3 regions of the Virgibacillus salarius genome follow, and region 1 is predicted to be linked to each of the others. Evidence: riboswitches for the same ligand, from Rfam matches in the RefSeq annotation. Region 1 holds a riboswitch; each other region holds the start of a gene.
The links. Region 1 has a riboswitch for thiamine pyrophosphate ahead of thiT (energy-coupled thiamine transporter ThiT). Riboswitches for the same ligand answer to the same signal wherever they lie in the genome.
Positions count from the first base shown of each region.

Region 2: linked by a shared signal. The riboswitch ahead of ABDZ84_RS17405 (YkoF family thiamine/hydroxymethylpyrimidine-binding protein) and the one ahead of thiT (energy-coupled thiamine transporter ThiT) in region 1 are both predicted to bind thiamine pyrophosphate.
Region 3: linked by a shared signal. The riboswitch ahead of ABDZ84_RS06750 (thiamine phosphate synthase) and the one ahead of thiT (energy-coupled thiamine transporter ThiT) in region 1 are both predicted to bind thiamine pyrophosphate.

Region 1 is NZ_BAAACY010000023.1:6,681-9,963, forward strand. It holds gene ABDZ84_RS04290 (M3 family oligoendopeptidase) at 1-961, shown strand, start outside; TPP riboswitch at 1,221-1,322, shown strand; gene thiT (energy-coupled thiamine transporter ThiT) at 1,432-2,001, shown strand; gene ABDZ84_RS04300 (YflT domain-containing protein) at 2,513-2,863, opposite strand; gene ABDZ84_RS04305 (hypothetical protein) at 2,976-3,283, shown strand, end outside.
Region 2 is NZ_BAAACY010000143.1:3,427-6,709, forward strand. It holds gene ABDZ84_RS17395 (ABC transporter ATP-binding protein) at 1-794, opposite strand, end outside; gene ABDZ84_RS17400 (ECF transporter S component) at 791-1,372, opposite strand; gene ABDZ84_RS17405 (YkoF family thiamine/hydroxymethylpyrimidine-binding protein) at 1,369-1,977, opposite strand; TPP riboswitch at 2,094-2,196, opposite strand; gene ABDZ84_RS17410 (DctP family TRAP transporter solute-binding subunit) at 2,421-3,283, opposite strand, start outside.
Region 3 is NZ_BAAACY010000045.1:7,948-11,230, forward strand. It holds gene ABDZ84_RS06745 (BCCT family transporter) at 1-918, shown strand, start outside; TPP riboswitch at 1,062-1,173, shown strand; gene ABDZ84_RS06750 (thiamine phosphate synthase) at 1,275-1,889, shown strand; gene thiO (glycine oxidase ThiO) at 1,873-3,024, shown strand; gene thiS (sulfur carrier protein ThiS) at 2,984-3,184, shown strand; gene ABDZ84_RS06765 (thiazole synthase) at 3,188-3,283, shown strand, end outside.

The DNA of each region.
Region 1 (3,283 bases):
AAAATATAAGCATCCCTTTGTAGAGTATCTTATGAACAAGGCCAAACTACTTGGACTTAACAAACTAAGTATTTATGATGTTGGAGCACCAGTAAACAAAGTGGTTAAGACTTCGTCGTTTGAAGAAGGGGCTGACTTTATTGTCGAACATTTTAATCAGTTTAGTCCCCAAATGGCTGATTTTGCGAAAATGGCCTTTGAAAATAGGTGGATTGAGGCTGAGGATCGTCCAAATAAGCGTCCGGGAGGATTTTGTACAAGTTTCCCTGATAGTAAGCAAACACGCATTTTTATGACTTATTCAGGTACTTCATCTAATATTGCAACGTTAGCTCATGAGTTAGGGCATGCTTATCATCAACATGTAATGAATGATGTAAATGGACTTAATCAACGGTATGCAATGAATGTTGCTGAAACAGCGTCAACATTTGCTGAAATGGTTGTTGCAGATGCGTCGGTAAAAAGCGCACGTTCGATTGCGGAAAAGAAAAGTTTATTAGAGGATAAGATTCAGCGGAGCATTGCTTTTTTTATGAATATACATTCCCGTTTTATCTTTGAAAGGCGTTTTTATGAAGAAAGGAAACAAGGATTAGTGCCAGTGAAAAGATTAAACGATTTGATGATAGAAGCACAGAAAGAGGCATATTGTGATGCATTATCGGAGTATGATCCTAATTTTTGGGCATCTAAATTACATTTTCACATAACAAGGGTGCCATTTTACAATTTCCCTTATACATTTGGTTATCTTTTCAGTCTAGGTATCTATGCAAAAGCACAAGAAAACGAAGATAGTTTTGAAGATGCATATATTTCGCTTTTAAGGGATACTGGTCGCATGAACGTAGAGGATCTTGCTAAAAAACATTTGGATACAGATTTAACTAAGCCTGAATTCTGGGAAGCTGCTATTCAATTATGTGTCAATGATGTTGACGAATATCTTTCGTTGTAACGCTGTTGTGTTTTTACGATATGTCATGTACAATACTTGTAGTAAATAGGCAGTGAAAAGTAGTTTCTTATTTATTCCACATGTAACTGATAGTAAGAACCCCACTTCAAGGAATAAAGTGAAACCATTATTGGTAAGTGGGGGAATCGACTGCCGGTAAATGTCTGATTAGTTTATCTCTCAATCAGAGGTATAAACAAAAACCCCCACTGATTGAAGTTTCACTAAACAGTAAGACAAAAGAAGCAAATATAAGTTAGAAGCCTACAGGGGGAGCCAATTGGCTGAGAGTGAACATAACTGTTCTTACCCTTTGAACCTGTTAGTTAGTACTAGCGTAGGGATGGTGGCTTTTTTGATGGACAGAAAAGTAATGTGAGCAGATTCCCCATCAGGAAGTCTTCCCCTTGGCATTGCTTTTTTTGTATGGATAAGTTACTTAACTGCATAAAAAAGGGGAGGAGAAAGATATGAGGCGCACATTATTTTTAGTAGAAGTAGCCATTTTTGCAGCTTTTGCATTTTTATTGGATTTTATACCATTTTTATCATTTAAGGTTTGGGCTCAAGGTGGCTCCATATCCTTTGCGATGATACCGATTTTTATTGTCGCATTTCGCTGGGGGGTCAAGGGCGGTTTATTAGCTGGATTGCTGTTGGGAGGATTACAATTATTATTTGGGCCAACAGTCTTCGTACCCCTACAAGGGTTCTTAGATTATATTGTTGCGTTTACCGTATTAGGTTTTGCAGGAATTTTTGCAAAACCTGTCCAAGCAGCAGTTAAAGAAGGAAAAACGAAAACAAGCCTATATTATATTGCTGTAGGCGTGTTTTTAGGATCAGCTTTACGCTTTTTAGCCCATTTCACTGGAGGGATTGTATTCTTTGGTGAATTTGCGCCAGAAGGTCAGCCTGTATGGTTATACTCGTTGCTATATAACGGGTCGTACATGTTACCTGGCTTTATATTAAGTACGGTTCTTGTGTTCTTTTTATTTCAAAAACAACCACGTACACTATTACGTATGTCCGCTTAATCTAGGAGTTTTCCTCATAATAAATATACGAAGATTAGTGGGTAGTTATTGACTCGAGGATTTTGCCCACTATTTTCTATTTAGTAGTTTAGAGTTATAGTGAGAGGTGAAATCAAGCTTAATCAATTGCGGCAATTATTATCGAGACTGATAAAATGATTATTCAGAGTAAGAAATATTTTGTTTTTTCCCAAGCTCTTTATTATCTTTATTTCATAACAAAAGCGCATTAGAAACGTAGCGACTGGAGCTAGTCAGCTCGTAGGGCGGGCGATTGTGAAGTCACATCGTTTCTGGGCGCTGGAGCTGGACGCGGCTCAACACGCCCCTATTTATCCAAATGGGTAAATTTTATATTTTCTTCCTAGACTATGAGAAAAGCTGCTTCACCCAATTAGAATTGGTGAAACAGCATTGATAACTTGCCTATCATAAGCAAGTTATCTTTTTCTTACTGACAGATTAAAACGTTTAATTATGAAAAACTACTGTATAGTAGAGATTTATGCTTTTATTGTAAATACCTATTAACTTCCTCATGGTTAGTTACAATCAAGAGTACTTTTCCTTCATCCATATCTTCCTCATAGTTTTCAGCTTCTGCTTGAGAGAATCCTATTTCGGTTAATTTCGTTCTTAGTTCATCACCTTGTGTACTAAAAAGATTACCAACGGCATGTCCAATATCCATTTCCCTTATTCCTATGGTATTCGCATCCGCACCATCAGCTATTCGGTTTGTTCGATCATCATCATGGGATAAAACATACACATCTTCTTTATGAATACCTTTATCCTTTAGTATTTGAATAGCTTCCTTTAATTGCTGATCATTTGTATATTCTTTTATAAATGGTTTCATTAAAATTACCTCCTTATCAATCTTTCATTATTATCATACCCAACGCTAGAAGAACTAAACATGTACGAATTGCATAGGCTATAGCACATCCATTGGAGAGGAAGAGGTTGGCGTGGAGCTTTCAATATCCCATATTTTATATGGTTTGTTTACCTTACTAATTATAGGCACAATGGTCATGCGGAAGGGGATCGTATTACCAACGTTATTTGGTACATTTATTATTGCGTGGGTTTATAAAGGTAGTCTAATTGCTGGATTTACCGCAATATTTCATGCAAATCTTGTAGCAGCACAAGAACTATTTAGTATTTTTTTAATCATCACCTTTATGCTCGCGTTATTAAATTCATTACGTGATTTAGGTGCAGATAAACGAATGATTCAGCCAATACAAAAAATAATGGTAAATGGTCATAT
Region 2 (3,283 bases), on a different contig from region 1:
ATATAAGCAGCTTTGTTTTGTTCGGCTGCTGTAAGTACAAGTTTTGTTATTTTTGGCAGGCAAATCCCCTCTTCTAGCACGCTTTCTTTATTATCCGAAATGATCCGTGCTAGTGGGCCATCATACATACATTTTCCGTCCTTAGATAATATGAAAGAACGGTCGATAAAAGATACCCAGCCTTCCAATTGATGTTCGATAACGATTATTCCCATTGATTTTTTCTGTTTAATGGTTTGAATAGTCTTGATAAATTCTTGAGTCGCTTGTGGATCTAAATTGGCGGTCGGTTCATCCAAGATAAGTATCTCTGGTTCTAGTGCTAGCACACAGGCTAATGCTAATTTTTGTTTTTGTCCTCCAGAAAGGGATGAAATGACAGAGTGCTTGTCATCTATTAAGTCAACCATTTGTAATACTTCGTCTATTTTTCTAGATATTTCAAGCGGCGGTGTACAAATATTCTCTAGGCCAAAGGCAATTTCATCTTCTACCGTTAACATACAAAATTGGCTTTCTGGATCTTGGAATACGACGCCAACTTGTTTGCTAATTGTACCGGGATGTGCATCGTGTATAGATTGACCGAATATGGTAACATCACCTGTCATTTTACCGTCTAATTCACGCGGGTATATACCATTTAAACAGTGTGTTAACGTACTTTTTCCGCTACCACTTGGTCCAAGTAGTAGCATGGTTTCCCCTCTGTCTAACTGAAAGCTCAGATTAGAGATGATTGGTTTATCATTATCTTCATGAAACCAGAGTGAAAGATTAGATACGTTGATCATGATGCGGAACGTTCCTTTCTGATTTGTTTACCAAGCGCAAAACTAGATAGTACGCCTGTTTTCGCGAGTGAATCACTAATTGCTTTTCCGAGCAAACCTGAAATGATTGCCCCACTAATCATTCTTATACATAACATACCTAATATGTATGGAGTACTTAAGGCAGTATAGCCTGATCTAAAATATCCCCAAACAAAACTAAATATAGCTGCTCCAACACCGGCTAACATTAATACCCAAAGTGAATAGCGTTTCCATTTTGTTAGAGCAAAGGCAGCTTCTGCGCCAAGACCCTGTATAATACCCGTAATAATAATGATTGGTCCCATAGCATTACCGAGGAGCATTTCTACCGTTGCAGCAATTGTTTCTGACAAAAATGCAGCTCCGGGTTTACGAATGATATAAGCCGCAATAATGGATACAATAAACCAAATACCAAATATAAAGTCATATCCTATGGGTCCCATGAACGACACGAGAATTTTTCCAATAGGTAAAAATGCTAAATAAACGATACCGAAGACTACGGAAAGAATAGACATAACAATTATTTCCTTTAGCTTCCAATTATTCAAAGTATCTCCCCCTTTTTAGATGGGCTATTTGCAGATATGGTGGTTGTCATAACTAGATGTGATGAATAACTACTTTCTAAATTTGTAAAAACACGTTCAAGTCCATCGAATATAAGTTTTCCATCCCCGTCTAGCCTTGTAGCATAGTGGATAGAGCTAACCTTAACCCCATGGAGCTTCAATTCCTCAATTTGGTTATAAATGATGTTCATATAATTTCCTCCACCCAACGGATAAAGGGAAAATTTGCCGGCAACTTCTTGCTGAAGGTTATTTGTATTTAAATTTAATCGATGGTCGTCCGTTGATAGATATACATCCTCATCGGAGTCTCCCGGACAGCCGATGGAGTAGGTGGCACTAAACACGACATGGTGTCCTGTGCTGGCCGCATGCAAAAAAAGTGCCTTGGTTACATCAAAAACATGTGTGATCTTGCCACGTACACAGGTTTCTACATCTGTTGTTTTAATCCAAACCTTAGATGTATCTACGTTTTTCAGTGAAGTTGTAATTACATCTACAAATTGATCTGTCATTGGATAGATGGCAAAAGAGCAACCAGCAATCCGACTATTAATACAGTTCAATGCTTGTTCGTTCATATCATTTTCCTCCTAATAAATAGTCATGTCAGTGAAGTTATACATAAATAAAAAAGACTGCATTCTTTGGGAATGCAGTCTTCAAAAATATATGTAGGCTATGCCTATAAAATGATATATGAACGACTGCACTTCCCCACGCTAGTATTATCTAGATCGGGTTATAAGGGTCAGAGTAGTCTCTTCTCAGCCATGTACATAGCTCCCCTAGTGCAATTTAAAATAGATATGCAGTTTTTATGTATTTATATATTCTACTAATAGAATAGTTCAATTAGTGCTTTTTGTAAATACGATAAGTGATATACTGTGAAATAAAGCAACTTATAGAACTGCTAGACTTTTTGACTTGATACCTCACATTGCAATGAAGTACATGAACAATGTAATCAAAAGAGTAATAAGCTAAAATGTTGGGTGTATAAGAGAATAGTGAGCAGTTATCATTCTCTAGAATTATACTTATTCTGTATCCGATGTACCTCGTCCATTAACTCGTTGCCAATAATCGTAGTCATCTGATCGTATACAGCTTTCCATGCATTCTTCCATTGCTCTCTTTCTCTTGTTGTAAGAAAGTGAATAGTAACAACATCTTTTTTTCTTAATTCACGTGTATAATGATCATTCATCTCAATCGCGTGACGTTTCCCCCAATCCGTTGCTTCACTTAAGGCAGCTTGAATGGCTGATTGATTATATTCAGATAATGATTCCCAAAAAGGCTTATTAATAAAAACACCGTATCCGAGATAACCGTGATTGCTCATAGTTACAAACGGTTGATGCTCATAGAATTTTTTAGAGTAAATATTAGAAATCGTATTTTCCTGTCCATCAATAAAATGTACTTCCAAGTTTTGATAAGTTTTATTAAATGGTAAGCTACTTGTGCTAGCATGTACTTGATTAAATTGTTCCTTAATAACAGGACTAGGCATAATACGGAAATGGAGTCGGTTTACATCATCTGGTAGTTTGATAACGTGTACTTGATTCGTAAGCTGTTTATAACCGTTATACCAAAAAGTCAAGCCCTTCACGTTTGTATTATGAAGGTTTGCAAGCAATGTTTTCCCTATTTTACCCTCATATGCTTCCGTTACTGCCTCGTGTGTAGGGAATGCATAGGGGAGATCAAGGATACCCCATTTGGGAAATAGCTCACTTACCTTAGCTGTTGCCGGGGCAATCATTTCAACATTCCCATTTTGGATGGCTTCCCACTCATTGGTGTCATTATATAGAGACCCATTTGCATAAATGTGGACTTTGATTCTTCCATTTGTTTTTGCTTCTACAAGTT
Region 3 (3,283 bases), on a different contig from region 1:
GGTCCAATTGGATTCCTTGGATTACAAGCAGGTTATGGATTAAGTGCATTGTTCGGTGTACCAAATAATTTATTTGTACAATGTCTTATTGTTATCGTTATTGTTCTAGCAGCTGGGATTTCTGCTGCGACAGGAATTCATAAAGGAATCCAAATTTTAAGCAGCTATAATATTATTCTCGCAGTTTGTTTAATGGTTGCTGTGATTATTCTAGGTCCAGCATTATTTATTTTTGATTCCTATTTGCAATCATTTGGATTATATGTCCAAGACTTCCTAACCTTAAACACCTTCCGTGGAGATGGAGCTTGGCTTGGCTTATGGACCGTTTTTTTCTTTGCTTGGTTCATTGGCTATGGTCCAATGATGGCGATGTTTGTTAGTCGTATTTCTCGTGGTCGCACAATTCGAGAGCTTGTAACTGCTGTTGCGGTAATTGCACCTGTGGTAACGACGTTCTGGTTTACAGTTGTTGGTGGCACAGGGATTTTTGCTGAAATGAATAACCCTGGTGCCGTATCTGAAGCTTTAAATAGTGCTGGACCTCCAGCAGCTATGATTGCTATCGCAGAACAATTGCCACTTGGTACGATTATCGGTTTCTTCTTTTTAGTAGCAACTATTGTGTTTGTATTAACGACAACCGATTCGATGTCATTAACCATCTCGATGGCGATTACAGGTAATGGAGACCCATCGAAATTCCTGCGTGTGTTCTGGGCAATTCTTATGGGACTTGTCGCAACTGTACTCATCACTATTGGCGAGGATAGTGTTGGATCGCTACAATCCTTTATTGTGGTGACGGCTGTTCCTGTATCGTTACTCATGTTAACCACATTTTGGACCGCGCCACGCGCAACTCGTGAACTTGCAAAAGAACAAAAGATTGATGAAGTTAAACGCTATACCAAATAAAAGAGATGTTAAGGGGCTGGCTCATTAGGTCAGCTCTTTTGTTAGTAGAGAATGGCAAAAAAATAGAAAATTGTTCATTTTTGGTAGACGAATAGTCCAAAATCATGTATTTTATAGACAAATGCATATTGAATAATTAAATTACGCTTCACTAGGGGTGCCTTTACGTAATGGCTGAGATCTATGTGTGACATGGAGACCCTTTGAACCTGAACTGGAGTAAGAACCAGCGGAGGAAAGTGACAGGAGTAGTGTGTATCAGCGACATATACCTTTTTTAGGATATCGTTATAGATTCATGCCACTTTTCCTTTGCTGGAAAAGTGGCATTTTTTTGTAGAAAAGGAGAGGAAGTGATGAAACTAATTGCGGTGACTACCGGTGAACAGGAGGAGAAATACCTTATCCAGACAATAGCGAGTATTATTCCCTATCTTGATGCTGTCATTCTACGAGAAAAACAAATGACCGAGCAGGACTATTCTTTGTTCATTCAACGTGTGCTTGCACAAGGAGTTCCGGAAGAAAAACTAATTATTCATGGCCATACAACACTACCTGGTGAAACGAATGTGAAGACACTTCACCTTTCAGAAAAGCGAATACAAGAGGTACACGATCTCCGAAAACAATCCCCCGGTTTACAAGTAGGGGTATCGACGCACTCCAACGAAGTAGCTAAGAGAGCGGAGCAGCTAGGTGCTACGTATATTTTGTATGGTCATGTCTTTTCGACAGCGAGCAAGAAAGGGGTGAAACCAAAAGGAGTAGAGAAATTAGCAGCAGTTGCAAAAGAGGTGAGCATTCCCGTTTATGCAATCGGTGGAATCACAAGCGCAAAGGTAACGGATATTTATCAAGCGAAGGCAAGTGGGATTGCTGTAATGTCAGGTGTTTTTAGTCAAAATAATCCACTGCAGGCAGTGCAATCGTTTCGAAAGGAGGTGAATCGATATGAAGAGACACGTTGATGTAGTGGTTATAGGTGGAGGCGTTATTGGGCAATCCATTGCTTACTATTTAAGTAAAAGTAGGGTTGTAACGACGGTAATTGAACAAGGTAGAAGTGGAAGAAAAGCTACACAAGCTGCTGCGGGCATGCTTGGTGTACACACAGAAAATGATCAGGAAGGTACGTATTATCAATTTTGCCAAGCAAGTAGAAATATGTATGCATCTCTAAGCAAAGAACTATTTTCGTTATCAGGGATTGATATTCAGCTTTCCACCAACGGTATGCTCGAGATAGCTACGAATGAAGAACAGAAGCAAAGACTGCGAGCAAAACAAAATGCATTTGAAGGCTTAGAATGGTTGGATGCGGAAGGGATTAGGCAACGAACATCAGCTTTATCCCAGGCAGTAGGGGGATTATATATGCGGCGAGATGGACATGTAGAACCATTGAAAGTGTGTGAAGCTTTTAAACAGGCATCTTTATCAATGGGAGGTCAGTTGATCGAGAATTGTCAAGTTGGAGAAATAGTCCATGACCATGATGTTTTTCATATTCAAATCGATAACGATGTTATCTCAGCTGATCATGTTGTTGTAGCGGCAGGTGTAAAAAGTGGGAGGTGGTTTGAAGCGACAGGATTAATGAATCCAATGGTCCCAACAAAAGGAGAATGCTTTGCCATAAAGCCAAGCATTCAATCTATTCAGCAGACGTTATTCTTTCACAATCTGTATTTGGTACCAAAACGAGACGGACGCTATATTATTGGTGCAACTAGCTATCATGATGATAGCAATAGTTATACGTCAACAGGTGGCATTTTTGAATTAATGAATCACTTATTGAAGTTGTTCCCATCGTTTAAGCAGGAAGAACTGCATAGCTGTTGGACTGGTGTTCGTCCGGGCACCAAAGATGGTAAGCCAATTATTGGAGAACATCCTGAGATTCCCCATTTGTATTTTGCAACCGGACATTATCGAAATGGTATTCTTCTTGCTCCTGCTACAGGGAAACTAGTTAGTGATATGGTCTTAAAGCGTTATGTACCATCATCGATCCAGCGTCTTTTTACACCAAATCGTTTCAGGAAAGGGGGGATCACATATGCAGATACACGTGAACGGACGTCAGGTGGAGGTAGCTAAGGATTCAATTATTGGCGAGTTACTAAAAAGCTTTAACATTCAAGCGAAACTCGCGATAGTCGAACAGAATCAACAAATTATTAATAAAACAGTGTATGACGAAACAATATTAACTAATGGGGATACTATTGAAATTGTTCATTTTGTAGGAGGAGGATAAGTCATGTTAACAATTGGCGAAAAATCATTTCATTCCCGACTGATGCTAGGTACTGGAAAGTACCCGACATTTCAAAGTCAAAAGAAGGCGGTGATAGCA